4 regions of the Paenibacillus sp. JCM 9796 genome follow, and region 1 is predicted to be linked to each of the others. Evidence: riboswitches for the same ligand, from Rfam matches in the RefSeq annotation. Region 1 holds a riboswitch; each other region holds the start of a gene.
The links. A riboswitch is a leader RNA that binds a small molecule or an ion and turns the genes downstream of it on or off. The one in region 1 is predicted to bind cyclic di-GMP.

Region 1 (7,522 bases):
GCGTTTCCTGATCTTCCCCGTCGTCCGGATACATGCTGATTCCGATACTGGGGGTGATGAACACTTCGTGACCGCTAATCAGGATAGGAGCGGTAAACAGATCAAGCATGCTTTGCGCGGCTTGGGCGGCTTGTTCACGGGTCATGTTCGGGAATACCGCAGTAAATTCGTCTCCGCCCATACGAGAGAGGAAATCATTGCTTTCGATGCTGCCTTTCAGCCTTTCCGCGACTTGCTGCAGCAGAAGGTCGCCGTTCCGATGTCCAAGGGTATCGTTAATCACTTTAAAACGATCAAAATCAATAAAAAGGATGGCTGCCGTCTGCCCGTTACGTTTACTCTGCTCTAACGAAACTTCCAATTCCTGATTGAACAGCACCCGGTTGGGAAGGCCTGTTAAATGGTCGTAATAGGCAAGATGCTGAATTTCACGAAACATGTAGTGAAGTCTCTCGGCCATGATCCGGTAATTCGCAATGAGAATCGTAATTTCGGTCAATAGGCTGCTGGGCCAATGAACGGCGTTTTTCTCCAATATTTTATTGGGTAAGTCCGTTGTCGTATGCGCTAACCGAATGATCGGCCTTACGATCGAACGGCTGATGAAGAAGGACGTAATGATTGCGATCAGTCCGCAAATCAACAGGATCGTAAGTGTTTTGATATAGGACTTGTACAATCCGTTCTGATAAGGCGCAAACGACGATTCCACGATGACGGTCCAGTCCCCAAGGCCTGATAACGGCGTGATCTTGATGTATGACGAGTTTCCCCACCGTTTCATCGGATTTTTGATATTTTTGGGGAGCCAATAGTAGAAGCCGTCCTTCAAGTCGTGAATCTCGCCGTCTTTTTTCCAGTCATATTCCTGCATAACGGCATTCGCGGAACGGGTGCTGGCGATCACGTGCCGGTTGCGGTCCACGATGGTAACATGGATGTTCGTATATGTTGTGAGTGCTTGAATTCTTTGGCTAATATAACCGAGATCCAGGGCCCCGCCGGCAATGCCCTGGAACTGCCGGCCGCTCATGATCGGAGCGCTGATATTTACGACGGGTTCGGACACGCCGCCTCTTCCAGCGAAAACATCGGAAATGACAAGCTGTAAGCTTTCTTTGTTTTGCATAAAGTACAGCCTGTCCGAGAAGTTCAAACCGAGCGTAGGTTGGCCGTTCATATTATGTAAGGGATAGAAGGTTACGGTTGTTCCTGCAGCATTGGTGATGAACATATTATGAAAATCAGGAAAAATTTGTTTAAAATGAGCAGTAAGCCTCTGCAGAGCCTCTGCATCGTTCAGATCAGTTTCAGCCGCGAGATTGGAAAATTGCTCGACAGCCGACACATGAACGTTTCTCCAGTTGCTGATATCGTTCTCAATGATTTCCGATTGGCGTTCCGCCGCTTCCTGAATCGCCGCATCGGTTTTCTTAATCTCCTCTCGGCTCACCATGATCATGACAAGCAGCAGGGGAAAGACGATTAAGGCGACAAAAATGTTAAAAAGAATATCGTACAAAGAACGGGACGTTTTTTTGGAGGTTCGACCGGTCCCCATGGGAGCCCTCAAATAAGTGAGGATAAGGCTTGCAATCAAAGCATTTAAAATACTGTTGACAGCATCCTTAAGCATAACTGTCAACGTAGCCGTAGCGTCCATCTGCAATCCATAATGATAGGATAACCAGATCATCGGCATGCCCAGCAGGATCCAGAACAACGCGACCAGGAAGACGAAGTTGCTGATCTTCTGCCGGTAGAAGAGGCCGACGAATATCGTCTCTGCAATAAAGACCAGCATAGCATACGGATGATTCCATAAAATTAAGGTAGCGCTGCTTGCGAGAATAGACCCGATCAATCCCCATTTAAATCCATAGAGCTTCATGATGAGCCATACAAAGATGCTGCCGAATATAAAGTCGACTCCATAAAATAGAGACAGGTTCATGATGTTTCCCAAACAAGCTAAGACCAGCAACAGGACCAGGTAAAAGAATGAAACGACAGGTGAAGAAGTTCTTGTAAACAAAATAGCTGCTCCCATCCACGATAGTTTTGATCCATACCTTGTGAATGACAAACCGCCCACTAAGCAAAAAACACTACCGAAAGGTAGTGTCTTAAATTGCAACCCAGCCATCATCGCAGAAACTGCGGAAGACCTGTGGCTTTGCGTCCCCGCCTTTCGAACGAGTTTGCCGTAGGTATTTAGTTCTATATCATTTAAAAATAAACGATCTGTCGTATTTTGTCAAAAATATTTGAAGATTTTCACGATTTTTGCTAGTTCCCCCTCAAATTTGCAAGTGAAGCAGAATACTATAGAAGATCCGGCTGATCCACCTCCAAATCGCGCATCGGGTTTCCAATAAAGGAGGAGAAGTTTCATGTTTAAACGATTTGACAAGTTATACGGTATTGACTTAGGAACGTCAAACACGGTGATCTTCGAGCAGGGTAAAGGCATCGTGCTGAGCGAACCGTCTGTAGTCGCCTTTCATCAAAGCACCGGCGAATTGCTGGCCGTAGGCGCGGAGGCGCAAGCGATGATCGGACGAGCTCCCGCTCATGTCGACATCACCTATCCCTTGAGGAATGGCGTCATCGCCAATTTCGATCTGACCAGCAGCATGCTTCAGCATTTTATCAAAAAAATACAAGGCCGCTCGTCTTTGCTGCGAAGCTCTCAAGTATATATTTCCGTGCCTTGCGGCATTACCAATGTGCAAAAGCGGGCCGTTGAAGAAACGATCGTCCATAAGGGAGCCAAACGGGCGATTGCGGTCGAGGAACCGCTGGCTGCTGCGCTCGGGGCAGGACTTCCGATTGACGAGCCGATCGGTCATTTGGTGCTCGATATTGGCGGAGGCAGCTGTCAAGTGGCCATCTTGTCGCTCGGGGGCATTGTGGCCAGCCATACGGTGAACCGGGCGGGGATGTCTCTTGACCTAGATATTATGGATTATGTGAAACGGCAGTACAACCTGGAGATCGGGGAACGAACGGCCGAAGAAATCAAGAAACAAATCGGAACGGCCCGTGCTTCCTCCGAAGAACGTACTCTCGGCATTAAGGGGCGGGATGTGATTAACGGATTGCCCCGTTCGATCCAGTTGAGCTCCCGGGAAATATACACGGTGGTGGATGATTTCCTGCAGCTGCTGGTCGAAGCTATTCGCGCGACGTTGGAGCGGTGCCCGCCCGAGCTTGCCGGGGATGTGGTGGAGCAGGGGATTCTGCTGTGCGGAGGCGGCGCTCTGCTGGAAGGAATTGATGAACGGATCCGCGAGGAGACCGGGGTTCCCGTACATATTGCCGAGCATCCGCTTGAATGTACCGCTCTCGGCACCGGCATGATGCTCGGCGCGCACAACAGCAAGCGCGTACCGGCGTGGCGGGAGGCCAAACCGGAATCGGCGGTGCAGCAGGATGCGGGCCAGCAAGCCGAAATGTAAGGAAGCTGTGAACAGTCCATGGGGCGGCTGCCGGTCGGCGGCAACACGATCGTCCGCATCCATGACAAGGAAATGACCTGCGTTATTCACAGGCTTATACACATTACTAACAGGCTATCTCATCTTCCTGTGCATAGGTTTTAGTACATTCATTAACATATCCACAACCGAGGTTATACACAGGTTAAAAGAGAGTCGGTTATCCCGGGCGGAAGTCGCCGGGACCGGATAGATCGAGCAAGCGACCGTTCCCGGTCTGTATCGGGGAGCGGTCGCTTGTTCGGTTCATGGCGTCTGCGGAAGCCCGAAGGCGTCGGCCAGCAGACGGTAGGAGTGTACGCGTGCGCCGAAGTTGTGAATCGGGGAGACGATCATCAGTTCATCGGTGCCGTACCGCTCGGCAAAATCGAGCAGTTGGGCCTTGACGCGGTCGGGCGTGCCTACGAAGCGGCGCTCACGGGCCCCGCGAATGCGCAGCAGGTCGTATTCCGTATACGGATAGTCCATAGCCGTCTGTACGGAAGGGAAGGCATGCTGGTCGAGGCCGCTGCCCAAGCGAAGGAAGAACAGATCCGAGCTTGTCGCCAACCGGTTCGCTTCGTCCTCCGTATCGGCGCATACGACCAGGACCGCAGCAAGGGCTCGCGGACGATCGTTCAAGCCCGACGGTTGAAAGTGCTCCCGGTAATACCGGATCGCCGCTTCCCCGCCGGGCGCGCCGAAGAACTGCGCGAATCCGTAGGCAGTCCCCTGTTGGGCCGCGATTTTGGCGCTCTCATCGCTTGAACCGAGCAGCCACAAGTCGGGAGCGGTTGCGATCGAAGGCGCCGCCTGCAATTTGGCGTACGGATGATCGGGAGGCAGCGATTCGTATAAGAACCCCGTTAAATCGGCGACTTGCTGGGGATAGCGGTCCGTGTCTACATATTTATGCTCCTGCAGCGCTCGCGTCGCCAGCGGCATGCCTCCCGGTGCGCGGCCGAGTCCGAGATCGATGCGGTTCGGATGAAGCGCCTCAAGCAGCTTGAAGTTTTCCGCCACTTTATAAGAGCTGTAATGAGGCAGCATCACGCCGCCCGAGCCCACACGGATGCGCGAGGTCGCCGCGGCCAGGTGAGCGATCAGCACCTCCGGACTGGAGAAGGCCAGCATCCTGCTGCCGTGATGCTCGGATACCCAGTATCGGGCATAGCCGAGCCGGTCCGCTTCTTGCGCCAGCCGCGTCGTTTCCTTCAACGCATCCGCGGCGGTTTGTCCTTCGCCGACTTGGCATTGATCCAAAATTCCGAGTTTCATGGTTCGCACCTCCGATTCATGTTCTAAATCTAAGAGTAATGAATTCACTATATTTTAGCAAGCGATGTATTTTTAATAAGTAAATGCGAACCATTGCCGGGGGACCGCGCAGTAGTGCGACCCGGTGAAACCTGCTATAATGTGGATGAAACCGAGGTGATGGATATGGTCAAGAAAAAACGGCCGACATCCGCCGCTCAGCCGGCTACTTCCGATAAACCGGCCACGTTGAAGGATCTTCTGAATCCGGATATCGTGAACAAGCTGAAGGCGCAGGCGGACGATATGAAAGCGGAAGCGGCTAAACGCGAGGAAGCCGCCAAGCAAAAAGCGGCGGAAGCCCGCAAGGCCGAAGAGAAGCGTCTCGAGAACGACTTTGATCATTTGCTGAACAACAGCGGTCTCGACTGGCGCCAATATAAGTAAGAGAAGATCAGGCTGCCCGCGGGGCAGCCTGTTGTTTCATGACACTACGGACCGCAAGTAAGGGGAAGGATGGGACACCGGATGATTCGACTTCGAGGGCATCATTTATTATGTTTGCTAGGCTACCGGGGGATGGGCTACTCGCCCGACTTTTGCACCAACATGACGGCGATCTATGAGCGGCTTCGTGAACAGCCGCAGACGCGGGTCGTGCTGGTGGAGGGGCCGGACGACATCTGCGCCGCATATCCGAAGGACAAGCCCCCGCACTGCGAAGAAACGAGCGTAGCGCATCGCGATTCGCGCGTGCTGGAGAAGCTCGGGCTGCGGGTCGGCCGCGAGATGAGCTGGGCCGACGTATGCGGCGCGGTCGATGAGACGATGGAGGCAGGCGACATCGGGCGGATCTGCGTCGGCTGCCCTTGGGAGCCGTACGGGGTATGCGAGGACGGCGTGCAGCGAATCAAGCGGGGCGAGGAGCTGCCTCCGGTAGGGGCGTAACCGGTGCCGGGCTGCGATGCGATTCCGGATCGAATGAGGGAACCGATAGTTAGAGGCAGTATTAAGGATCGACAGGGGGGATACGATGGCGAACGTATTTATGATCTCCGATCATCACTTCGGCCACAAGCACATTATCGATTTCGAATCGAGGCCGTTTACCGGTAGCGAAGAGATGACGCGAGTCATGACGGAGAAGTGGAACGCTGTGGTGGGGAAGGACGATCAGGTGTTTCATCTGGGCGATTTCTCGTTCTTAAATATGGAGAAAACGAAGCAGATCGTGTCCGCTCTTAACGGGTACAAAGTGCTGATTCTCGGCAACCACGACCGGGGCCGCGGCCGCCGCTGGTGGCTCGACGCCGGGTTCGATGAAGTGAGCGAGTATCCGATCGTGTACGGCGGATTTTTCTTCCTGTCCCACGAGCCGATGTACATGAACAAGCATATGCCCTACGTGAACATTCACGGTCACATCCACGGGCAAAAGTACGAGGGGACACAGTACGTCAACGTTAGCGTCGAGCATTGGGACTATACACCGGTTCCTTTCGACACGATTAAGGCCAGGGTTGTGCCGAGCGAAGAACAGTGAGCCGGAGCTGCCTTTCTTGCCGCCTGCTCCCCGCCGCGGCCCCGTGTCTGGTTTATAACAGCTTAAAGCGTTCCAAATGATCCCATAACCGCTCCCGGCGCAATATTTCCTTCTGTTTCGGTCCGATCAGATCGTAGTGCGGATAGGGCGGGCGGTTATGGATATACGCGGGATTCAGGCCGTTGCCGCGGCACCATGCCTCGAGCCGTTCGAGATCCGCACTACCTACCTTGGTCACCGACGTAATGCCCGGAAACCGCGGGTCCAGCCAATAATGCGTCAAATAAGCGATTTCCCCGCGCGTCACCGCTTCCTTCCACGCCGTCAATTCTTCTCGTTTAATTCCGAATGCCATGCGCCGCTATCTCATCCTTTGCACAGTGGTAAGTTACTGTTCATTATATCAAGACTATCGTCGGGTTGCGATCTTCGCCCAGGACGTCATGGGGAATGATGGAATAGAGAAACAGAGGGGCAGGGCAACAAAACAACAGAGCACAGAGAACGAGCAGGTGGGCAAGACAGAAAGAGACCCGCGAGCGCAAGGCTTGCGGGTCTTAAAAGTTTATATATCAAAAGGGGGTCGAGTTCTATTATAGGCGGGGAAGCTTAAAGACAGATGAAAATTAGATTTCATTTATGTAACAAATCATTTACACATTTTACTAAAAGCCGTTTCCGTGGACGGACTGCGTTTGCCCGCCCGGCTGCGTCCGGTCCCCGTAGGCGGGGCTCCAACGCCCCTGCCTCTGTATCTCGGGATAGTACGGCACTTGCTGCACGACGATCCGGCGTATGCGGAGGCGGCGAAGGATTTTGCCGAGCGGGTGAAGGATGTGAGCCACGTGCTGGAAGGCATGACGGAGCGGATGAAGGCGGAGCACGTCGTGGACTTCCTGTATGAACGGTTAACTGCGGAACAGCGGTAAAGCGGTCTATTGACAGGGGAAAATGCGCGGTGCTATTATATCACTATTCCTATTAAATTAGTATGAATTAAGTCATCCGTACAGCGGAGACATTCTCGTACCCGGGAATGTCTTTTCTGTTGTTGGAAAATCCAGGCTATTGACAGGTGGCTGATTTGCTAGTATCATATCAAAGATTTAATGGCCCAAGGGCCATATGGCATGGGGGATACCCTTCGCGTATAAATTCTATGAGATCGGCGCACCATTTAGCCAAACCCTTAGGAATTATACGCCAGTGCTTTAACATATGAGGTGCGACAAGACATGATCCA
Region 2 (7,522 bases), 2.7 Mb from region 1:
GCAATCCAGCGGTCCCAAAAGCCTTCAAAAAGAAGGCAGGTCATCAATGTTTTTTGAATGGTGCCCTTTACAGTCGGGTCATCCGGTATCATAGCTTCGTACTCTCCCTTAACGATTAAATATGAGGATCAGGGAGGACCCTTCACCGGGAATCGTGGAAAGCAGCACCCGTTCCGTCATTTTCATCATGAGCGTGAATCCTTGGCCGAGTGATTTTTTTGTCGAATAACCCGCCATGAGCGCAGCATTCGGAAGATGCTTTAACGGAAAGCCCGGCCCTTGATCTTCCACGAGGAGATGGATGGCAGCGTCGGTTATAAACATGGTCATCTTTCCTTCGCGAGCATGCTTGAGAATATTCGTAATCGCCTCAGAAATAACAAGGAGATGGCTCATGATCGCGGTCTGCGGGATCCCAATACCGATCAGACTTTGTTTGGCGAGCTCCCTGGCTTTCGGAATGTCCGATCGTTCGATAACCGGGGCTGTGCACAATAGCTTGCCTGCCTTGTATGGCTCCACCTCATGTTTGCGGATCAGCAGAAACTTTCGCTGCGTGATGGCATACATCACGTCGCGGTACACCTGCCATACTTCATCCTCTTCGGGATGGCCGACCGGCTCGATTGTAGGAGCGGAAGGGATATATTGGGTTAGATCTTGTTTAATTTCTTCATAAGTCTTCAAGAAGCAGCGATGATGCCGATCCGAAAGATGCATTTCCTTTATTTTCAGATAAACATCCTCCTGCTTCTCCACCATTTCCACCAAACGAGCAGCCAGTGATAATAAATACCGGCCCTCATCGTTCTTAGGTTGAGGTTCGTTCTCCGCTGCAGTGAAGGACAGGTAGATCAGAAATCCCGATTCCCCTTTACCCCTATTCAGATGTTGACTCATACGATTGGCAATCCATCCAATCAAGGCGCGCCGTTGATGATCATGGATATTATCGCCTGATAAGGGGGAAGGTAGAGGGGCCCGCGCATTTAGAGCTCCTGCATGAAAATTCCCAAAAAATTTAGGAAATATGGATTTCACAATCGACACTTCCCCCTTTACAAAATCCCGAGCGGAGGCATAACCGTCATTTCATCAACGACCGAACCTTCTGGTTGACATAAGAGATACACCAAATGCTTGGCTAACGATTGAACGGGAATCATGTCGGATGCATCCGGCTTCAGTTCCATCCGGTCCCAGAATGGAGTCGCTACCGCGCCGGGCAATACGGCCGTTACCTGTATGCCTTTATTCCTCAATTCCGCTTGCAATACTCTCGTTAATCCCAGTACCCCGAATTTCGAAGCGGAGTAACCGCCGCAGCCGGGCAGTGCCGTCGTGCCGGCGACAGATACGACGTTAATCATTTTACCGGCACGGTTTTCAACCATATGCCTTCCGAAATATTGGCAGGCGAGGAACGTACCTTTCAAATTAACGGCGATCATTCGATCGAAATCGTCACTGGACATCGTCAACACCGATTCGAACACCCCTGTGCCCGCACTGTTGATGAGTGCATCAATGGTGCCGAACCGCGATATCGCCTCTTCGGCAAATCGGCTAACGCTATCTTCATTCGTTACGTCCAAAGGGACGGCTAGCGTATTCGCATTCATCTGAGAGGCTGCCTGCTTTAATTCGGCTTCATGTCTTGCTCCCAGCACAAGATTCGCTCCCAATTGACTGAGCAATAATGCCGTTTCTTTGCCGATCCCGCGGGACGCCCCGGTAATTGCAACGGTTTTTCCTTGGAGCTGCAGAAAGTCAATCATCTCATTCACCCGGTCCGCAATACTCGAAATAATTTTTTTCCGTTTCCCACAGTCCGACTTTTCGGAGCTTGGGAAGATGCGGTCGCAGCATGTTGTAGATCACGAGCGCTACGACCTCGGATGTCGGATTCAACTCTTTAAATTCAGCCGTATCCAGGTTCAGATGCTTATGATCCAGCTTATCCAGCACTTCTCTTTCCACAATGGCATCCAAATCCGCCAAATTCATGATCATGCCCGTTACCGGATCCGGCTCGCCTTCGACGGTGACATCAAGGTAATAATTATGTCCGTGCCCATGCGGATTGTTGCATTTGCCGAACAATTTCTTATTTTCCTCCGGCGACAAATGCACGCTATGTAATCGGTGCGCAGCGCAAAAGTGATATTTGCGTGTAAGTCGTATCAAGCATCCCGCCTCCTTTACCGAACTTAAATAGTGGTTTTCATGTAATTGAATCCGGTGCAATTCGCAATCTTGAAACCGCTGTTCCAGCGAATTCCAGATGTACTCAACTACATTTTCCGTAGTCGGTATGCGATGCTGAAAATAGGAATGTTCACGGTCCAAAAACTTCCCGTCGAGCTCCTCTTCCACAAATGAACTCACGATTTGTTTAATATCCGTTGTATTGACAACAATCCCGGATTTTTCATTCAATCGTCCCTTGACCATCACTTCCAGCTTGTAATCATGCCCATGGCCGCTGGAGTTGCTGCAGCGCCCGAAGACCCGGAGGTTTTCCTCTTCGCTCCACTGGGGAACCCGATAAACGTGAGTTGCCGAAAAATCGATTCTTCTCGATAAATAAAGCATCGCCGTTTCCCCCTTCCTAGGCTCTGGATATGGAACGGTCAAACTCTTCACATAGCGAGACGTTGTCGGCAAATATCCCCTTCTTCACCGTTGTCACCGTAGACGTTCCCGGTTTTTTCACGCCCCGCGCGCACATGCATAAGTGAGTTCCCTCCACGGTTACAATGACACCCTTCGGCTTCAGCACATTCAATACGGCACTCGCAACTTGCTGCGTCATTCGCTCTTGCACCTGCGGACGCTGCGAGACCAGCTCTACCAATCTGGCAAATTTGCTTAAGCCGACGATTCTCCCATCCGGAATATATCCGATGTGCGCCTTTCCATAGAACGGGATCAGATGATGCTCGCAGAAAGTGTAATAAGTCATATCCTTTACGGTGATGATCCCGTCGTACTCCTCTTCGAACGTTGTCGTCAGCGCCGATTCCGGATTCACCCCCACACCTGAGAACACTTCCCGGTACATTTTCGCGACTCGTTTCGGTGTATCCAGCAGACCTTCCCGGTCCGGATTTTCCCCTATTTGCTCGAGAATCGTTCGAATGCTGTCTTCAAGAACATCTTTACTTGCCAAATTGGTATTTGATCGTATGGTCATCTAGTATTTCCCTCCTTAGAAACAACAAAAAATCCAGTCCGAATAGAACTGGATTCGTATATACAGATCCGTCCCTAATTCGGCGGCCCAGCCGTCATAGCGTTACCGCCTTAGACCCGAAGCTTTGCGTCCCCACCTTTCGATGAGTTTGCCATTATCGTTAAGAATATAAGCCAAGTATAGTCTATTATACCTAGATAAGCAATGATTTCTTTATTGAAATCTTTGATATAACGACATTTTTCGACGCTATATGAGAATAAAGTCGAAAAATACGTGATATTATCGCGCATTTTTTCGACATTTGATGCCAAAGGCGGATGAAGCCGCACAGGTTGCATAAACGAAGAGACGGGGCAAGACGGGCTGCATGCACCCGCCTTACTCCGTCTCTCCTTGTTAGCAGCAGCGATTGATCTTACCGCTTTCATAACGCTCGTGAAGCGACAGCATATAGAACTCCTTCTCCGTCAAAGGGGTTTCATGCGGATGGCGCTCTTGCTGATGCTTCAAGTATTTCTCATAGTCCGGAATACTGAAAATGACCTTGATTGTCGCTTTGGCCTTGCTGGCAAAGCTCGTTATCGTTCTCATGGCATCAGGCTCCAAAAGTAGATTTGACAAACGGCGCTTCTTTTAATACCGGTTTTTGTTTTTGGATCAAAATTTTGTACCAGACGCGTAAAGATTCAATAATCATCAGGATCACCACAATCTCGAAGAAGATCGTGAGGCCTGCATCGATATAGTTGTTCGTCACAATCTGATGCATGACGTCCATATTTTTGGCAGGCGCGATGACTTGCCCCTGATCGATCCCGTCCTGGTATTTCTTCGCAGCCGCCAAAAAGCCGATGCTTGCCTGAGAGGAGAACGTTTTTTGGAAGCCGGCCGTTAATGTCGTTACCGCGAGGAACACGAACGGCACGATTCCTACCCAAGCGTAGCGGGCCTTGCCCATTTTGATCATAATCGTCGCCGCGACGGCGAGAGCGATGGCAGCCAACATTTGGTTCGCAATCCCGAACAGCGCCCACAACGAATTGATGCCGCCGAACGGATCGATGGCTCCTTGATACAAGAAGTAGCCCCAGGCCAAGCAAACAATAAACGAAGCCAGGAAATTATACTTGAACACTTTCGTTTGAGCAAACGGCTTGTAGAAGTTGCCGATCAAATCCTGAAGCATAAAGCGTCCTACCCGTGTGCCCGCATCCACAGCCGTTAAAATAAAGACCGCTTCGAACAAAATCGCGAAATGGTACCAGAATGCCTTGGCCCCGGCCAGGAACGTTGAAAAGATTTCCGCCATGCCGACGGCAAGCGTCGGCGCCCCGCCCGTTCTGGAGAGAATGGTGTTTTCACCGATTTCTTTGGCTGTGTTCGTAATTTGTTCCGGTGTCAGCGTGAAGCCCCAGGATGAAATTTTGGCGGCGACGGCAGCGGGATCGGTTCCAATAACGGCCGGCGACGAGTTCATAGCGAAGTAAATGCCGGGCTCCAAGGCGCACGCGGCGATCAAGGCCATGACGGCGACGAAGGATTCCGCGGCCATACCGGCATATCCGATGAAGGGCGCATGACTTTCTCTTTCGATCAGCTTTGGTGTCGTCCCGGAAGAAATCAGGGAATGAAAGCCGGAAACGGCGCCGCATGCTATGGTAATGAACAAGAACGGGAATAAATTGCCGGAGAATACGGGACCGGTCCCATCGATAAACTTGGTCACAGCCGGCATTTGCAGCTCCGGCAATGTCACCAAAATACCGCCCGCCAGTAAAATGATGACGCCGATTTTCAAGAAAGAGCTTAAATAATCTCGGGGTGCAAGCAGTACCCACACCGGCAAAATCGAAGCGATCAGGCCATATACGACCATCATCAGGGCGATCTGCGGCGCGGTGAAGGTGAACATCTTCGCCAGCACCGGATTGGCGGCAACAAATTGTCCTGCCCATAATACGATCATCAATAGAACAAAACCGATAATGGAGCCCTCAATGACTTTCCCCGGTCGAATAAATCGCATGTAGAAGCCCATGAAGATGGCGATCGGCATCGTCATGGCGATCGTAAACATTCCCCATGGAGACTCCGCCAACGCTTTCACGACGACGAGTCCAAGTACGGCGACGATGATAATGAGGATCGCCAGCGTTGCAATAGAAGCTAACGTGCCGCCGAATCGGCCGACTTCGTCTTTCGCCATCTGACCGAGCGACTTCCCGTCCCGCCGCATGGATCCGACAAGCGTGACGAAGTCCTGCACGCAGCCCGCAAGTACAGCTCCGATAATAATCCACAGAATGCTCGGCAAATACCCCATTTGTGCGGCCAAAATCGGACCGACCAGCGGACCGGCTCCGGCGATCGCCGCAAAGTGATGGCCGAAGAGCACGTATTTATTCGTCGGGACGTAGTCCTTGGAATCGTTATGCACATGGGCCGGCGTTGCCCGGTTGTCGTTTAATTCGTAGATCTTCCTGGCAATGAACCGGCTATAGAAACGGTAACCAAAAGCATAAGTGCAGATTGCGGCTATGATGAGCCAGGCCGCCGAAATTTTCTCGCCGTTCGCAAGCGCGAGCATCGCGAACCCTAGCGCGCCTAACGCCGCGATCAGCCCCCAAACCCCGTACGAAACCCATTTGTTTTTCATGATCCCACTCCTCGTAAGCGTTATTGTCGCGCGAACACAGTCCGTACGAACCAGGCCCAAGCTGGCTGTACGTCTTGCATTCCTCCAACCGGTTTATTTTGAGAGCGCTTGCAAATAGTATAAATCGTCTGGAGTCTTCGCGATACGCCTGAAGCGCATCATGCCGAATTTGTCATCTATGATGTTAAATTTCAAGTTTCAAACGCAGCGCTTTCACATAATTGCGGCTGACGGGTATCGTGCTTCGCGCCTCATCGTCCATCAGCAGATTGTAGGCCCCGTTGACCCACGTTTTCAGCTCGGCGATGGCGGCCAGATTGACGAGATAGCTCTTATGGCAGCGGAAGAAACCGAACGGCTCCAGCTTCTGTTCCAGCTCTACCAACGTGTACGTAACGTGATAGGCTTTATCGCGAATATGAACCTGGACATACTTGCCCTCCTTGCTAATATAGATGATGTCCTTCGGGGACACATACTTAATGCCTTCTTCCATTTCGAGCGCCAGCTTGACGCACGAATTTCCGGCCGGCGGGATGGCTGGGGCTTTCGTCCCCGTTCCCGTCCGCGTTTTGCGCAGCTCCCGGAAGACGCTGTCCAAATCATCTTCGTCGAATGGCTTGAGCATATAGTGAAAAGCCCGCACCTTGAACGCATCGACGGCATATTGGTCATAGGCGGTGGAGAAGACGATCTTCACCTGCGAATTCAGCTCGCCGACGATTTCCGCCACTTGAAGCCCGTTCAAGTCCGGCATGTCCATGTCGAGGAACAGGACATCCGGGGCTTGTTCCTTCACTTTCTTAATCGCATCCATGCCGCTGTTCGCCTGAGTCACCCGGTCCACGTCAGCGAGCTGCTCCAACAAATATACAAGCTCTTCCCTTGCCGGTGCTTCATCATCGGCAATTACGATATTCCAGCCCATGGATCCCTCACCTCACCCAAAAAGTAATTTTCGTTCCTTCCCCCGGACTGCTCTCGATTTCAAGCGGCCGCACTTTCCCGTAATGATAGCTCAGACGCTGTTCGATATTACGCAAAGCCATGCCTGTATGATCTTCCTGCCCGTCCTCCCGGATGAAGGTCAAGCCTACTCCGTTATCCTCGACCGTAATTCGCGCATGCCTCTCGCCGCTTTCCGGCTCCTCCTTCACGATGAGCCGGATCACGCCGGTCCTCTCGATGCCCTTGATCCCATGCACGATAGCGTTCTCGACGAGAGGCTGAATCGTAAACGGAGGAATGTGATGATCCAGTACGCGTTCGTCAATATCGGCGTAAAACTCCAGCTGATCCCCGAGACGCGCTTTAATCAGACTCAGATAGGACATTACCAATTCATATTCGTCGCGAATCGTAACCATTCTTTGGTTGCCGTTGCTCATATTTTTGCGTAAAAATTTCGACAAATGCATCACCATCTGACGCGCCTCTTCCGGTTTGGTGCGAATGAACGATTTGACCGTGTTCAGCGCGTTAAACAGAAAATGCGGATTCATCTGGGCCTGCAGCGAGCGAATCTCGGCTTCCGCAAGAAGCTGGGCCTGCCTCTCCGATTCGACAAACGCATACTGCTGGGACAATAGTCCGGCCAGGGAAGTCAGCATACGCCGGCGGGATGGATTGTCATCCTGCTCCCGTTCAAAATACAACCGGAACTGTCC
Region 3 (7,522 bases), 390 kb from region 1:
GCTCGTGCAGGAGAATGCGCCGGCTGCGGATTTGGCCAATGCCGAAACGATCGTTTGGCCGATGCCGCTTTCCGATGCCGTACAGTGGGTGGAGGAGCTGCTGTCGGCGGCGCAAGCCGAAGCCGTGACGACGCCGGTTGCAACCGCTAATGGTAACAGCACCGTCTACACGTTTAAGGATTTGACCCTCGATCCGAAGAAGATGACGCTTTCCCGCGGCGGCAAGCGCGTCGAAGTCACGAAAACAGAGTTCGAGCTGCTGCTTCTGCTGATGCAGGAGGGCGGAGCCGTTCTCACCCGCGAGGAAATTATGGATCGCGTCTGGGGCAGTCAATATTTCGGCGGCAGCAACGTCGTCGACGTGCATGTCAAAAGCTTGCGTAAAAAGCTCGGCGATCCCGCCGCGGCTCCGATCTATATTGTCACCGTACGCGGTGTCGGCTACCGGTTGGCGGACGAGTAATCGTCCGCTAACGCTTGTTAGCAGGATCTTCATCCTATCTTCATGAAAACATCATCTTTCCTTCATGAACGGACGGGTATTCGATGGTATTATCAATTTATATATTTAGACTGAGTCTAAATATAAAAGGAGGTTGGAACCATGAACACGCAACAATCTGGACTAACTTCGAATCAAGGCTCGCCTGCTGCAGATCACTGTAATTTCTACCGGGCCGATTCGGGATAAAGTGTGCCATTGGCCGACGAACGGGGTATCGATATCGGAAAGCCGTATGACACCGGGAGGGTAACAGCAATTGCGAATGGAAAGGCGGGATACCATGAACGTGACGATCGAAGAAGCGGTCGAGCGCTTGAAAGCATCCGGTATCCGGATGACGGCGCAGCGTGAACTCATCTTGGATTACCTGTATGCCAGGTTGTCCCATCCTTCGGCCGAGGAATTATATGAAGCCATTTATGCCGATTATCCTAGGGTCGTCAGCATTACGACGATTTACAAAAATATGCGGGTGCTGCGCGATTTGGGCTTATTGAAGGAGTTTTATGTACGTCAAACCGGAATCGCCCGTTACGACACGAACGTGCTTCCGCATCATCATCTGTATTGTGTCCGATGCGGAAGGGTGACGGATTATACGGGGGCGCTGCCCCTGCCGTCCATCGAGGTGAGTCCGGGGTTTCAGGCGCACAGTATTTTCCTGGAAGTAACGGGTACCTGTAAGGCATGTGCCGTCCTGCAGCGGCCGGAGCGAGGCATTGCGATCTAAGAAGCCGATTTGAAAAATAAGAGGAGGAATTTTAAATGAGAAACCAACTGACGGATATGATCAACAAACAAATTGCCAACTGGACGGTACTGTATGTAAAGCTGCACAACTATCATTGGTATGTGAAGGGTCCGCAATTTTTTACGCTGCATACGAAGTTCGAGGAACTGTACACAGAAGCTGGGCTGCACGTCGACGCACTGGCCGAGCGGTTACTCGCCTTAGGGGGCAAGCCGGTCGCGACGATGACGGGGAGTCTGGAAATCGCATCGGTCCGGGAAGCAGCCGGAGAGGAATCGGCCGAACAGATGGTGGAGGTGATCGTGAACGATTTCAGCCTGATTATCGGCGAATTGAAGCTGGGCATGGAATACGCCGAATCGATTCAGGACGAGACGACGGGCGATTTGCTGCTCGGTATTCACTCGGCGCTTGAGAAGCACGTTTGGATGTTAAATTCGTTCTTGGGCAAATAAGCTTTACTGTTTGACGGGGGCGAGCCCCGCAGCCAGCCGTAAGCGAAGCCGATTTCATCGTGCTCCGCTTACGGCTTCTTCATTTCGTACCAGGTCCGATAGGCTTCGATGTTGTCCGGGGAATCGTCGGAGGCGTCGGACGTTCGGAAATAGCGGGCGAAGTAGGCGGCTTCCGCCGTCTCCGCGTTGCCGTCGCTGTTCACCGTGAAGTGAACGCAGGACACTTCCAGCTCCCACTTCACGGAACGGGCGGCTTCGTTGACGTGCTCGACAGTGGCGAAAGCTTTCACCCGCTCAAGCATCGCTTCGAGCACAGCCGGGTCCGGCAACCCTGCCGTGTCGGCCCGGATGGTCAGGTTGGGGCGCGTGAATGTAACGTGAACGCGTTGCATCGATGGACTCAGCTGCCGCAGATCTTGGCGCAGCTCCTTCACGGCAGGGGTAGACACGGAGTGTGTCACGCTGCACCCTCCGAGCATCGCTGAACCTAGGATAAGGAACAAGGCGCATAGGGCCTTCCATCGCATCGGCATCGTCTCCTTGTTCGAGCGCAGGTATGATCAATCATAACACATAGGGAGCCGGAAGCGGGGCAGAAGCGTTCCTTGCCTGCCCGAGGCCGAGGGGCCAGGGATCGCTCCGAACTGTCGTGCCGATCGTGATCCATGTCTTCTGCCCCTCCAGGTAACATTTAGCAGCTTGTTGACAATGATTTTTATTATCACTACTATTTTCTATGTACGCGGAAGGATGTGAATGCAGAATGTTGTACGACAGCACCCAACTGCACCAGCTTTTGTTCGAATATATGAGCACGGAAGAGTTGAAAATCCCATGCCGTTCGCAAGCGGATGTCTCGACAGGGGACGAATACGCCTTCGGCTTCGTACAGCAGGATAAGATTCGCGTCACGCTGCGCGCTCGCGGTCAGCGGCTTTCGGGCAACGTGCTCGGCGGCGATTTGTTCCTCATTCCTCCGGGCAGCGCATGCACGTTCGATAACTTGTCGGCCAATCATACGGCCGCTCTGGTCGTCATCCGCTTCCAATGCGTGCCGAAGAAGCTCCACGTCTTACCGGCTTCACCGCTGCCGATATTCGCGGAACGTCTGGAGCTGATCCGCTTCCGCATTCCTCAAGTTCGGAGCTGGATTCAAGTTTTCATCGGAGACTCCGGCGACGACGCGGCTCATTATTATCAGCTGCAATCGCATCTGTACGGATTAGCCGCGGCCTACATGACGACAATTCAAAAGCCGAAACAGCCGGAGGCGGAGCTGCTGGATTACGTCGAGCAGACACGTCAGTATATGGTGGAGCGGTATAACAATCCTTTCGATATGGAGGAGATCGCGCGTTTGTCGGGGGTCGGATCGAGCCGGTTTTATCAGGCGTTCCGCCGCCATACAGGGCTGAGTCCGCACAAATACATGACGAAAATCAGGCTCGACATGTCCTTGTCGCTGCTCGCGGATTCCTCGCTTCCGATCCTTGATGTGGCGCATTCGGTCGGGTATCCGGACGAGTACTATTTCAGCCGGTTGTTCAAGAAGCATATGGGGATGTCTCCGACCGAATATGCGTTGTCGGCGAGAAGGAAGATCGCCTGTCTGGCGCCGATCTTCCTCGGAGATCTGTCCGTGCTCGGCATTACTCCCCATCTCGTTCTGGAACGCGGGTGGTGGGAAGCTCCGGAGGAGGGACTGCGCAAGGTAGCGGAGGAGGCGCCGGAGCTCATCTTCATCCCGCCGGTAACGGATGATGTGTATCGCGCCTTGTCCCGCATCGCTCCGGTCGTCATGCTCGACTGGAAGCGTTATTCCTGGAAAGAACGCCTGCTCGATATTAGCCGGGCGCTCGACATATCGACGGTAGCCGAGCGTTGGCTGTCCTATTTCGAAGTGAAGACGGAGAATGCGCGTTATCTGGTGCGCAAACGGCTCGGGGACGAGTCGGTGCTGCTTGTCAACGCTTCGGGTCTTGGGTTTCGCGTATTCGGCATGCAGATGCGGAAGATGAAAGATTTGTTCTACGACGATCTGCAGGTGACGCCACCGGCACTTGTCCGGAACATGAGCTTTCTCGATGTCGCTTCGGTGCAGGAGCTGTCCGAGCTTGACAGCGACCATGTGGTGTTCCTGGTCGATATTGCCGATTCGGAGGATCGCTGCGCGGAGCTGGAGCATCACTGGCGGAGCCTGAACCGGGACCGCCCGAAGAAAAACTGCTTCTTCATCCGCACCCGCCAACCGCTGATGAACAACGCCGCTGTGCACGAGAGCCTCGTCGACCAAATGGTAAGCCACTTGGTGCAGTATACCTGACCCGGCGATTGCCAGAAACGCAACATAATTCGTGACTCCAGGCAGAAAAACCAAAAGTGCGAACGCATAAGTTTTATACGGCAGGACCGTCCGACGCTTCGGGCGGTTTTTTTGGTGCGCCTCACAGTCGCACAATCTAGGTGGTTCAAATCCACTCGGTAACTTTACCCTTTAAAGTGCCGTAGCCGAAGCAGAGGTCCTACCTCCGGAAGGAGAAGGACTGGCAGGGTGTCTCTCGCGAGGGAGAATCTGAAGGGCCTACAGGCAAAGTCCAGCCCGGAATGCGGTGAACCAGAGGTGGCGGCGATGTTGGGTGACCCGCCCAGAAAACGGGGAAACCTGTGCGAATGCGCATATCTTGCAGGAAAGCACGAAAGGGATATGACCTGCAAGGCTCATCGACGTGATTAGGGTCAGGATGGATGGAACAGAATGTGCAGATGACCGAGGGAAGTCTCGTAGTCTCCTTGACGCAAACGCGGGCAAGGTAGGGGAGGTATAACCCAAAGGGGAAAGCCAAGCCGACGGGCTGCGAGATGGCGGATCGTTCCATAGTAGCGAGTAAGTCCGAGCCGATGAAAGCTGGTAACAGACTGGAGGGGAAAACTCGGATGAGTATGCGCGGATTTTTTTTTGAAGCGGTTGTAAGCTTTGAAAACTGCGAGTCGCATAACCTGCTTCCACTTCAAAAGAGGGAAGACAGAGGCAAAGGGAACGTGCTTCGTCAAAGTCTGTGAGTTCGAGTGAATGGAGATCGTAAGCGCCTTAAACAGAAGGGCAGTGCCAAGAGGGTGCGTCCCGCCGATGGCGAAAGAACGTCAAAGGACATAGGACTGCTGGCGACCTGAGTACGCACTGCGAGGTTGAAGCGATTGGCGAAAGCCTAATACGCAGCCGCGAAGGGCTGAACAAGCAAGGAATCGATCTTTGTAGCAAGGACAAGATCAGCTTGGTGAGTAGCGGTAAAGGTGGTGAAACACCAATGAAACCGAAACGAAGATACTACTCCTTGATCGACAAAGTATACCAAATGGACAATCTGTACGAAGCGTGGCTATCGGTCAAGAAGAACCAAGGAAGCGGCGGAATCGATGGAGTAAGCATCGAAATGTTCGAGAAGAATGTGGGTATGAACCTACGGGAGCTCCAAAGGTTGCTACAACAAGGGCGTTATGAGCCCGACCCTGTTCTGCGACATTACATTGAGAAGGACAACGGGAAGCAAAGACCGCTCGGTATTCCCACCATTCGAGATCGCGTATGCCAACAGGCGGTACGCCAAATCATAGAGCCGATCTTCGAGCAGGACTTCTACTACTACAGCTTTGGCTTTAGACCTGGATATTCCGCGCACCAAGCGATTCATACGATTCGGCGAGCAAAACGCGGCGGATACGACTATGTGGTAGACCTCGACATCATGTCCTTTTTCGATGAAATACCGCATGACATGCTGGTGGAAAAGGTACGTGAACGAATAACTGACGGGAAAGTGCTGACGCTCATTCGCGGATGGCTTACCGCGGGAGTCATGGAAGATGGCCAGTTCCATGAAACGGAAGTCGGGTCCCCGCAAGGTGGTGTCATCAGTCCGCTGCTTGCGAATTTGTACTTGAATCATTTCGACTGGGGAATGAAGGAGAGAGGCTTTGCCGTGGTCAGATATGCGGATGATGCCGTCATTCTTTGCAAGACAATGGAACAGGCAGAAGAAGCCTATAGAGCGGCGAGGACGATACTGGAAGAAGAACTGCGGCTGCGGATGCATCCGGAGAAAACGAAAGTGGTGCATTTCGACGAAGGGTTCCGCTTCTTGGGGTTCGACTTCTGGAAGAATTATCTCATCTTGCCGGACGCCAAAGTAAAGAAGTACAAAGATAAAGTCCGCAAGATCACCCGTAGGCAGCAAGGGAACAACCTTGAGGAAATGATCAAGAAGCTGAATGAAGTGTCGCGAGGATTTGGAAATTACTTTGGGATTGGGAACGTAAAGAGCAAGTTTCAGCGGCTAGACGAATGGTCACGCATGAGAGTACGAGCTTTCATGCGGAAAAAGAAGTCTACGGTTTCAAACAGGCTTATCCCGAACAAAGCGTTGGAAGAAGCTGGCATGGTATTTCTAACAAACCTACTCACCACACGTTTCTAATTCAGGTGTGAAATATGCAGCCCGGTGACGGGTGAAGACGACTCGCTCCTGAAGATGGGGAACTGACGAAGGAAAGCCGTGTGCGGGAAATCCGCATGCACGGTTTGACGGGGAGTCCGGGGAAGTAATTCCCCGTCTTACCCTACTTCGACAAAAAGTGATCATTATTTACAATATTAGTTCGTATGTGCTATGCTGAGCTAAGAGTTTATATGGAAATTAGTTCTAACAACCTATGTAAAGGCAAACTTATTGAAAGATAAGGACGCAAAGCCACAGGTCTAATGCGGAAGCTATGACGGCTGGGCTGCCATCGAGGCTAGATCGCGACAAACTACCTGATATTTGGCTGAGGTAGTTTCTTTTTTGAAGGTCGAGTAACGAGGAGCAGCGGTAAGGAACTTCAACGGCGGCGCATCGGACAAACCAATCGACTTTGATGAAAAGGGAAGTGAGCTTGATGAGATTTATCCCGATTACCGAATACAACGAACAAGCCATGATGCTGGCTCAGCCCGTATACGACAACAAGCGGCGCATGCTGCTTGCGGCCAACAACACCATTCATCCGAGGTATCTGGAGAAGCTGATCCAAGTCGGCATCAAGCAATTGATCATTGAGGACGCCGAGTCCAAGGGGATCACCTTGGAAGAAATGATGGACATGCCCACCTGGATGGATGTCATCGACAACGTGCAGGAGGCTTATGCCGCCGTCAAGGCGAAAAAAGCTTTTCCCATCCGAAATGTGCTGACAGGCGTCAGCCGTCTGATCAGAGAAGTTCAAAGCCGGCCGGTCGTTATCCCGGTGCCTTCGAGAACGCTTGCGGAAGAGCTGAAGCCTTACGCTCATGCCGTCAACGTGGCTTTGCTGGCGCTCCAGGTCGGCAAGGCGCTCGGTTACAACGACCTGATGCTTCGCGATTTGGCGGTAGGCTGTTTGCTTCACGATATCGGCAAAGTGACGGCGCAACAAGAGACGGGGCATCCCGAGGCCGGCTTCAACCTGATCCGCGGCATTCGCGAATTCAGTCTGCTGTCGGCGCATATTGCGTATCAACATCATGAAACCCTCGACGGCCATGGATACCCGCGCGGCATCTCCGGGGCAACCTTTCACGAGTATGCGCAAATTTGCGGCGTGTGCAATCTGTACGAGAACCTGATCTCGGTGCAGGATGCGGCTCCTCACGATGCGATGGAACGCATCATGGCTACGAGCAGCATCAACTATAACGCGGATGTGGTCAAGGCTTTCGTAAGAGCCGTTCCCTCGTACCCGCCAGGAACGAAAATTCGGATGCAAACCGGCGATAACGCGATCGTGACGAAAATCACC
Region 4 (7,522 bases), 1.6 Mb from region 1:
AAGAAGCAAATTATGGTCGTCGAGGACATCATCCGCAAGGATTCCCCGGTCTATTCCTTGCGGCCGACCAATACGGTGGAAGAGATGCAGGAGCTGGTCGTGGAAACGACCCATACCCGTTATCCGGTCGTGGATGAAGAGATGAGACCGGTGGGCATGGTGACGACGAAAGATATCCTGGGGGCCAAGCCTTCCGAAACGATCGGCAATTTAATGACGCTTCATCCGCTTGTCATCAGCGCGCGAACGTCCGTCGCTTCCGCCGGTCATACGATGGTGTGGGAAGGCATTGAGCTGCTGCCGGTTATTGATGCAGAGCGGCGCATGATCGGCGTCATCAGCCGTAAAGATGTCATGAAAGCGATGCAATACATGCAGAAGCAGCCGCAAAATGCGGAAACGTATGAGGTACAAATTTGGTCCGGATTTGAAGAATTGCGCGACAAGGACGGCAAGCTGTTCTTCAAGGGGACGGTAACCCCGCAGATGACGAATTTTGAGGGCCTGGTCTCGGAAGGCGTCTTGTCGACCGTCATCATCAGGGCCGCTTACCGAACGGTACAGGAGCAGAAGAAGGGGGATTTGATCATCGACAGCTCCTCCAGTTATTTTCTGGTGCCTTTGCAAATTGACGATGTGATCGAAATCATACCGACGATCGTTGAGCTAAGCCGCAGATTTTGCAAAATGGATCTGGAAATAAGAAGCAATGGGATTCGAGTGGCGAGAACGATGGTAACGGCGCGCATTTTGTAAGGCCGCCGTCCCTGGAGTTTCATCGACAAGGAAGCACTGGCCGATGCGCGAAGGCGCAATCGGCCGGTGCTTCTTTGGTTAAGACGCATACACCTTTCACGAATGTTATATAATAATGCATAAAAGTCTTGAACTGTTTCGAATACTGTTATATAATAAAACACATCAGATCAAAATATTATACGATAGTGGAGGGTTTTATGATGATGAAATCAACCCGGTTTCTAGAGACGCTCGAGCCCAAATGCTGTGAGAAGTGCGGACAATCGGTGGAGCAGCTTGCAGATTGTCACACGAACGTTTGCTTTCAATGCAATGAGTCGAACTTTTATCCGTTATCCCCGGTCAATACAAACAAACCGTTTCACACCGTTGTTTACGAATGAGGGAGGGTGCAGCCATCGCAGCCGTCCAAACAACAGAAGATCGCAACCCATGAAGCCAATACGGTTCGTGCGGGTGCGATCTTCTTTGTTGTTTTTGGGATCCCCCAAACGCAAACGAAATCGACAGCTTGGGTCATGCGGTATAGAAAAAGCCGGACTTTCCAAGAGATCGACTCTTGAAAAAGCCCGGCTAAAGCCATGATGGCGGTTTATACGACCGTATACCTTCGAATTACCTCCTGAAGCTCCTGCGCCGAAGCATGCAGCGCCTCGGCGGATGCATGAATTTCCTGCATGGTCGCAAGCTGCTCCTGCGACGATGAGGACACCTGCAGCGCATTGTCGGCGGATACGCGGGAAATGCTGACGATTTCGCCCATGGAGGCGGTCACCTGCTGCGTACCGGCCGACATTTGCTCCGCGGCCGCCGATACTTCTTGAATTTGATGGGCCACATGCTCGACCGCGCTCATGATCTGTTCGAACGCGTCACCGGTTTGCTTGATGACCTCTTGACCTCGTTTCGTTTCAAGTACGCCTTCGTTCATATGTATGGACGCATCCTTCGTTTGCCCTTGAATGTGTTGAATCAGCTCGCTAATTTGAGCGGCGGCCGTCTTCGTTTGTTCTGCCAGCTTCTTCACCTCGGAAGCGACCACCATAAACCCGGCCCCGTGTTCGCCGGCTCTAGCGGCTTCAATAGAGGCGTTTAGCGCCAGCAAATTCGTTTGGATGGCGACGTCCGTAATCAAGCTGCTGATGCTGCCGATTTCTTGCGATCGTGCGCCCAGCTCCTCAATGACCTTGGCGGAAGTGTCGACGTGCTTGTGAATATTTTCCATCTGCTTGACAGCCTTGCGGACAGCGTCGTTCCCTTTCTGCGCAAGCTGGGACGTTTGCGTTGCGGCTTCGGAGACACTGGAGGACGTCTCGGCGATCCGCTGTACGCCCTGAGCCATTTCTTCCATGGCTGTGGACGTTTCTTCCGCGCCCTTCAGCTGCGTATTCGCACCCCGGGCAACTTCCTGAATGGCATCCGTGATCCGATTGCTGGTCTCGGTCGACTGGGAAGCGCTTTGCGTCAGCGACTGGGCGGAGACCGCCACCCGTTCCGATACGGTAATGCTCGTCTGAATGGCGTTGCGGAACGCCTCGGTCATCTGATTGAACGAGTTGCCCACAATGGCAAGCTCGTCCCGGGTTTGAAGCTGTACCCGCGAGGTGAGATTGCCGTTCGTCACTTCCGTGGCCGTTTGCTCCAACGCGGAGACGGCTCGTTTGACTGACAAATAAAAGCTGATAAAAATGTAGAGCAAAGCGAGCGGGATGAGCAGACCCAACAAGACGAACAGCGTGTTCTTCTGATGCAAGCCAGTCAGCCTCGTCTGCAGCAGATGCTCGTAAGCCTTCAGCTCGGTGTCGTAATGAGTTTGAGTTTGCTTGATGAGATTGGACAGGTCATCGAATACCGCTTTGGGAGTCTGATCTACTTGTTTAGGTATGATGATCTGATTGTTTATCCAGCGATTCAGTTGGAGTACGAGCTGGTTATGCTCCTGCCAAGCATCGAGAAGTTCGAAGCTCAGCATCTCGTTCTCCGTTCGGAGCGATTCAAGGTTGCCTTTAACGGTATCCATCGACGTGCGGATTTGGTCCAGCAGCGATGTCAGGGTTCGTTCTTCCGTGGTGAAAATCGGCGTCTTTGACCCCGCGTAATGAACGGCCAGAGCACGTGCTCGTCCGACGCGATCCATCAGAGTGGGAAATTGGCGGACTGTCGAGTCCATTAAATAATAGCTGTCCAGCTGGGAATCGAGCACGAGATGCGACGCATTGCCGATTCGCGTGATGATCGCCCGGGTATCCGTCAAGATGGCACCGTATTGGTCCAATGCATCTTGACCCGTGAGGCTGACGCCCCTTCCTTTCAGTTCCGACCATTTCGATTGAAGAGCTTTCCATTGTTCCGTCGAATTCAAGCTCTCGCCTAACCGGCCATCCAATTCGTTCAGCCCGGCCACGATTTGATCCAGGGCTTCCTCATTGGCGGCTAATTGGGACTTCAAATCTTTATCGCCGTGAATGGAACCGACAATCAATGCGCGGTGAACATCGACCGCGATCAGAAAGTCGTTTAACCGGCTCACGTACTCCAGACCGACCTGCTTTTGCTCGGTGAGAGCGATTTCTTTGGCGGACGCGGACAATTGCAAATACAAGAAGATGCTGAGCGGTACGAGCACAAGCAGTCCGATTAATAAAAACTTACTGGCATATTTGAAGCGGTTCATAAGCCCGATGCCGGGGGTGAAAATAATGAGGAACTTCTGACTGCGCTGAGTTCGATTGCCCTTTACCATGCTAATGCCCTCCTGATTGTTGATTGAATACATAAAAAAGAGACCAGCCATCACCGGTCTCCGCGCCAGGTACCAGAGCCGAGCGTTCGGAAGCTGGCTGGCATACGAAACTCCCGTTTCGTGAAGCCCCTGTAGCTTTGCGGCCTGCACTTTCGTACAGTGTGCCTTTTCGTGTCTTATTTCCTAGATCCAGTCGTTTATATGAGCTTATCATACTATTATGTAATAGAATTGTAAAGATTTGTAGAAAGTTGTTCCATAATGTAGAATGGAAGGGTTTTTCGTCTTAATGCTATCGCACTAGAGTCGGAGAGCGGCGGCCGGCTTTCGCCTCCGGTGCAGGTCCGGATTTGCGCAGCCTGGCCGCTTGGGACGCATCCTGCCGCTTTATTTCGCCTTAAAATGAACGACGGCGCTGTACGACAACTTGCCCGCATTGGGATCAAATACGGTGTGGTGCTGAACGGCAAATACGTCCAACATGAGCGCTTTGTTGTTTTCAATTTGCTGGTCGATTTGACGCTCCAGCGATTTCAAGTCGTACGCTTGAAAAAACTCCACCTTGTTTTCGATTCTTTCCAAACGGAACTCCACGGTAAATCCTCCTCGATCTCGGGTAGTATGCTGCTCTTATGATCACATCTTAACAGTATGCCGGGACGGATGCACGTACTTTCCGTTATCGGCTCCTCCCTCCGCGAACGCCTATCCCATCGCCTGCATCCGGCGCAATCTGAAGCCGGTGCTGATCGGCTTGGCGGTCACGACGATTGTGGCGATGTATCTGATGTGAGCAGGGAAACCGCGTTCCGGCAGCGAATAGATGAAGGTATATACTTGGGGATGAGGCTATGAATATAAAAAAAGAGCAGAGCTCTTCGTGAGCTCTGCATGTTTGCAGTCAAGCTATGAGATAATAAAATAATGGCCTAGAGGTATTCCCCTTATTTAATCACGCGACGTGCTGTTACGTAAGTCTTGTCCCAAATGCTGCCTTTAAAATTGGAAATGGTAACTCCCACGCCGACTTTATACGTATGAAGTATTTTTCCGTCGCCCATATAAATGCTGACGTGATTAATAACCCCGTCTCTGTTCGTATCCGAGAAGATTAAATCGCCCGGCTTCAACTTGCTTTTTGGAACATAGGTGCCAGCTTTAGCCTGGTCCCTGGACGAACGGGGAATGTTGATGCCGTTTCGTTTAAATACATATTGCGTGAACGAGGAGCAGTCAAAGGCTTTGGTATTTCCGGCTTTAGCTCCGAATTGATAACGTGTCCCGAGATATTGTTTACCCGTTGAGATCACTTTGTCCGCTACGGAAGCATTGCTTGCGACGGCCGCTTGAGCCGACTGAGGCGCCAAGAACATGCTGCCCGAAAAAAACAGGGAGAGGCTAAGGCTGACTCCCACCAAGGTTTTACCGAGACGGTTTTTCTTCGTGTTGTTCATCTCTTATTTCCTCCCTTTAGGTTGTTGTTTGGATACGGCTTGTCCGCAAGAACAACGATACCATATCTTAAACTTCCATGAATTACCGGCGGTCGGAGCGAAGCCCTTCGCGCCTGGGATGAGCCGCTACTATTAGAATTTCATTAGAAAAGTTTAATGAAAAATTTCTTGACATCGAAAAATCTCAATAGCAGGGGGAGCTAAGCATGGTTTCAAGCCAAAATGACTTGCAGGAAGGGAGTCCGGGGAATTTGGCCCAAACGCAGCTAACGGATACGAATCAAGTCTTTGCCGGCATTAGAGGATGGCTGAGCCTGCCGGCTGTAGGCCTTGTTTATTCGTTGGCGGCAACGCTTGTCAGTTTGTTTATGAGTGACTCGAATGCTGCGGTCAGCAAGCCGCTTTATTACTTTTCCTATACGTTAAGCCTGCTGTCGATTCCTGTATATCTGATCCTCATTGCGAAATGGTGGAAGAGAAGCCGGACGCTCCCAAACTTAATGAAGGCTTATTATCTCGTAAATATAGGGGCTAGCTTGATGATCGCTATGTATTTGTACGCCGTTCAAAAGGAAAGCATCGATGAGATGAAGCTGGCAGCGAATACGGGCTTGACGGTAATCGTATCGTGGATCTGGATGATGTATTTTCATATATCCAAACGGGTAAAAGCTACTTTTACCGAGTAACGGTTTGATGAACGGAATTCAAGCCGTTAGAATCGTTTTCCCGCAAATGGGGTATACTCGTCGTAAACGTTGCAGCCGCGGCCGCCTCGGGCATTCGCTGGGGCGGAGCCGGATGCGCACTTTGCACCTTTGTGGGGGCCTTCTGCTGGAGCGCCTGATTTAACAAAATGTTTACATAGTTCACGTATGCGGTTAACATCCGTCTTCTATCCTATACCTATAGACTGAAGTACTCTCAGGAGGCGGATCTCATTGAAACGTTGGCTTAAGAAATACGCTGCTCACCTCATGCTGCTGATCCTTCTGAGCTTGACCGCTATCCCGTTTGAAGCGTTCGCGGGAAGCATCGGGCCTGCCGCGGCATTCCGGAACGAAGTCTTGCGTACGTCTACCGGGGAAGCGCCGCTCGTATCCGTAATGGAAGCTAAAGACCTCCCCGGTCAGCTCGTCACCGTACAAGGGGTCGTCGTGAAGAATCAGGTGCGAATCCGCGGCGGGAAGCGGTCGGTCCATATTCAAGACGAAACCGGAGGCATTCACATCTATGATTATCGCGGTCCCGATGCGAAGGCGGGGAATCGGATTCAGGTGACGGGCGTGGTTGGCGACCGCCAAGGCCTTCTGGAGATTCGTCCGACAGCCGCCCCGATTCAGGTGCTGCAAAAGAATAAGTCCGTACCTGCACCGAGCTCTCTGCAAATGGCCGATTTGAATCATGCCGGACGAGCGGAAGCGTTGAAAGGACAGCTGGTAAAGCTGCCCGGACAAATGAAGGAGCTTCCTGCCGGGCCCACGGATGGCGTTTACCGCATTCCGGTCGCGGATGAAGCAGGGAACGTCATTACGCTGGTTGCGATGGAGGGTCTGCTTGATCTTCATGAGATTCGAGTTGGGGGCACCTATGAAATTACAGGCATTTTGAGTCAATACGAAACGTACGAAATCATTCCGCAGAGCCCTGCAGATCTGGTTGCGATAAATCCGAACAAATAGAACGACCTATTCAATGCCGGCTGCTGCTTCAAGCCGGCCTTATTTGTTTTTCTCAAGGAAGCTTCCTATAATGAAAGAATCACACGTTTACTAACTTTAGAAACAGAAGGCGGAATGAAGCAATGTTAACGGTTACCGGATATGAAGTGGAATTGGTCAAGGACCCTTATGGAATATTAGCGGGCAAGCGGTACGAGTTCGTCCTGGATATCGAGGTGCCCGAGGATGACGAATTGTACTCCGAACAGGGCCTGTATATTCGGGTCATTTATAAAGTCGAAGAAGACAGCAGCGGAATTGTCAAATACGAAATTTTCGAGCGAACGACAGAACGTTATCTGGAGTTTGAGATGGAAGACGATGAGATTGCGCTCGTGGATGCGTTTTGTAAAGAGCATTTGGCGCAAGCGGCGGAGTAGGATAAGGGAATGCCGACAGGCTCTCCCGAATCCCAAACCCGTTCGACCGTTTACAAGGCCTCTTCTTCGTTCGGATACCCCTGCATGCAAAAAGACTGCCTCTCGGGCAGTCTTTTTGCATAGGAAATTACGCTTCTATCGACTTATTGATCAGAACAGGGAGTTGTCTCGTGCCTTGTACCATATCCGAATTGCAAAATGGACAGACGGGACTTTTTTCAAACGTGAAGTTTTGTCTCATCCAACCGGTGCAGCTCTCTTCGCCGCACAGCCAGATGGATGTTTCCTCAATGGGGACCGGATCCGGTTTCCTGTACAATTGACGGCCTCCTCCTTGGCATCATGTTAGCCAGCGCATTTCTTACATGATATGCAGCTTATGGAGTGTTAGACCGAAAACTTGTCCGCGAGGAGCCAGGTGCCCATTAAGCTTACGAAGTGCTTATCCTTTACGGGGCAGGGGTT

Region 2: linked by a shared signal. The riboswitch ahead of folE (GTP cyclohydrolase I FolE) and the one ahead of ACZ439_RS10740 (EAL domain-containing protein) in region 1 are both predicted to bind cyclic di-GMP.
Region 3: linked by a shared signal. The riboswitch ahead of ACZ439_RS12720 (HD-GYP domain-containing protein) and the one ahead of ACZ439_RS10740 (EAL domain-containing protein) in region 1 are both predicted to bind cyclic di-GMP.
Region 4: linked by a shared signal. The riboswitch ahead of ACZ439_RS03185 (methyl-accepting chemotaxis protein) and the one ahead of ACZ439_RS10740 (EAL domain-containing protein) in region 1 are both predicted to bind cyclic di-GMP.

The regions. Positions count from the first base shown of each region.
Region 1 is NZ_AP043723.1:2,247,542-2,255,063, reverse strand. Features, by position in the region: gene ACZ439_RS10740 (EAL domain-containing protein) at 1-2,035, opposite strand, end outside; cyclic di-GMP riboswitch class I at 2,130-2,216, opposite strand; gene mreB (rod shape-determining protein) at 2,394-3,461, shown strand; gene ACZ439_RS10730 (LLM class flavin-dependent oxidoreductase) at 3,747-4,757, opposite strand; gene ACZ439_RS10725 (YqkE family protein) at 4,923-5,183, shown strand; gene ACZ439_RS10720 (DUF1284 domain-containing protein) at 5,265-5,684, shown strand; gene ACZ439_RS10715 (metallophosphoesterase) at 5,770-6,279, shown strand; gene ACZ439_RS10710 (hypothetical protein) at 6,332-6,634, opposite strand; gene ACZ439_RS10705 (hypothetical protein) at 6,960-7,208, shown strand; gene ACZ439_RS10700 (methionine ABC transporter ATP-binding protein) at 7,515-7,522, shown strand, end outside.
Region 2 is NZ_AP043723.1:5,214,670-5,222,191, reverse strand. Features, by position in the region: gene ACZ439_RS25150 (alpha/beta hydrolase) at 1-92, opposite strand, end outside; gene ACZ439_RS25145 (ATP-binding protein) at 109-900, opposite strand; gene ACZ439_RS25140 (SDR family oxidoreductase) at 1,059-1,778, opposite strand; gene ACZ439_RS25135 (6-carboxytetrahydropterin synthase) at 1,780-2,595, opposite strand; gene folE (GTP cyclohydrolase I FolE) at 2,612-3,196, opposite strand; cyclic di-GMP riboswitch class I at 3,275-3,359, opposite strand; gene ACZ439_RS25125 (CstA-like transporter-associated (seleno)protein) at 3,596-3,790, opposite strand; gene ACZ439_RS25120 (carbon starvation CstA family protein) at 3,795-5,855, opposite strand; gene ACZ439_RS25115 (LytR/AlgR family response regulator transcription factor) at 6,040-6,783, opposite strand; gene ACZ439_RS25110 (LytS/YhcK type 5TM receptor domain-containing protein) at 6,791-7,522, opposite strand, start outside.
Region 3 is NZ_AP043723.1:2,639,071-2,646,592, reverse strand. Features, by position in the region: gene ACZ439_RS12750 (winged helix-turn-helix domain-containing protein) at 1-463, shown strand, start outside; gene ACZ439_RS12745 (Fur family transcriptional regulator) at 786-1,235, shown strand; gene ACZ439_RS12740 (Dps family protein) at 1,271-1,711, shown strand; gene ACZ439_RS12735 (hypothetical protein) at 1,780-2,172, opposite strand; gene ACZ439_RS12730 (helix-turn-helix domain-containing protein) at 2,475-4,034, shown strand; gene ltrA (group II intron reverse transcriptase/maturase) at 5,017-6,183, shown strand; cyclic di-GMP riboswitch class I at 6,416-6,498, shown strand; gene ACZ439_RS12720 (HD-GYP domain-containing protein) at 6,644-7,522, shown strand, end outside.
Region 4 is NZ_AP043723.1:618,503-626,024, reverse strand. Features, by position in the region: gene ACZ439_RS03195 (DRTGG domain-containing protein) at 1-756, shown strand, start outside; gene yhfH (protein YhfH) at 960-1,142, shown strand; gene ACZ439_RS03185 (methyl-accepting chemotaxis protein) at 1,352-3,502, opposite strand; cyclic di-GMP riboswitch class I at 3,588-3,678, opposite strand; gene ACZ439_RS03180 (YrzA family protein) at 3,890-4,096, opposite strand; gene ACZ439_RS03175 (C40 family peptidase) at 4,447-4,956, opposite strand; gene ACZ439_RS03170 (DUF2569 family protein) at 5,163-5,645, shown strand; gene ACZ439_RS03165 (hypothetical protein) at 5,898-6,638, shown strand; gene ACZ439_RS03160 (DUF6509 family protein) at 6,761-7,057, shown strand; gene ACZ439_RS03155 (cold-shock protein) at 7,185-7,376, opposite strand; gene ACZ439_RS03150 (cytochrome-c oxidase) at 7,507-7,522, opposite strand, start outside.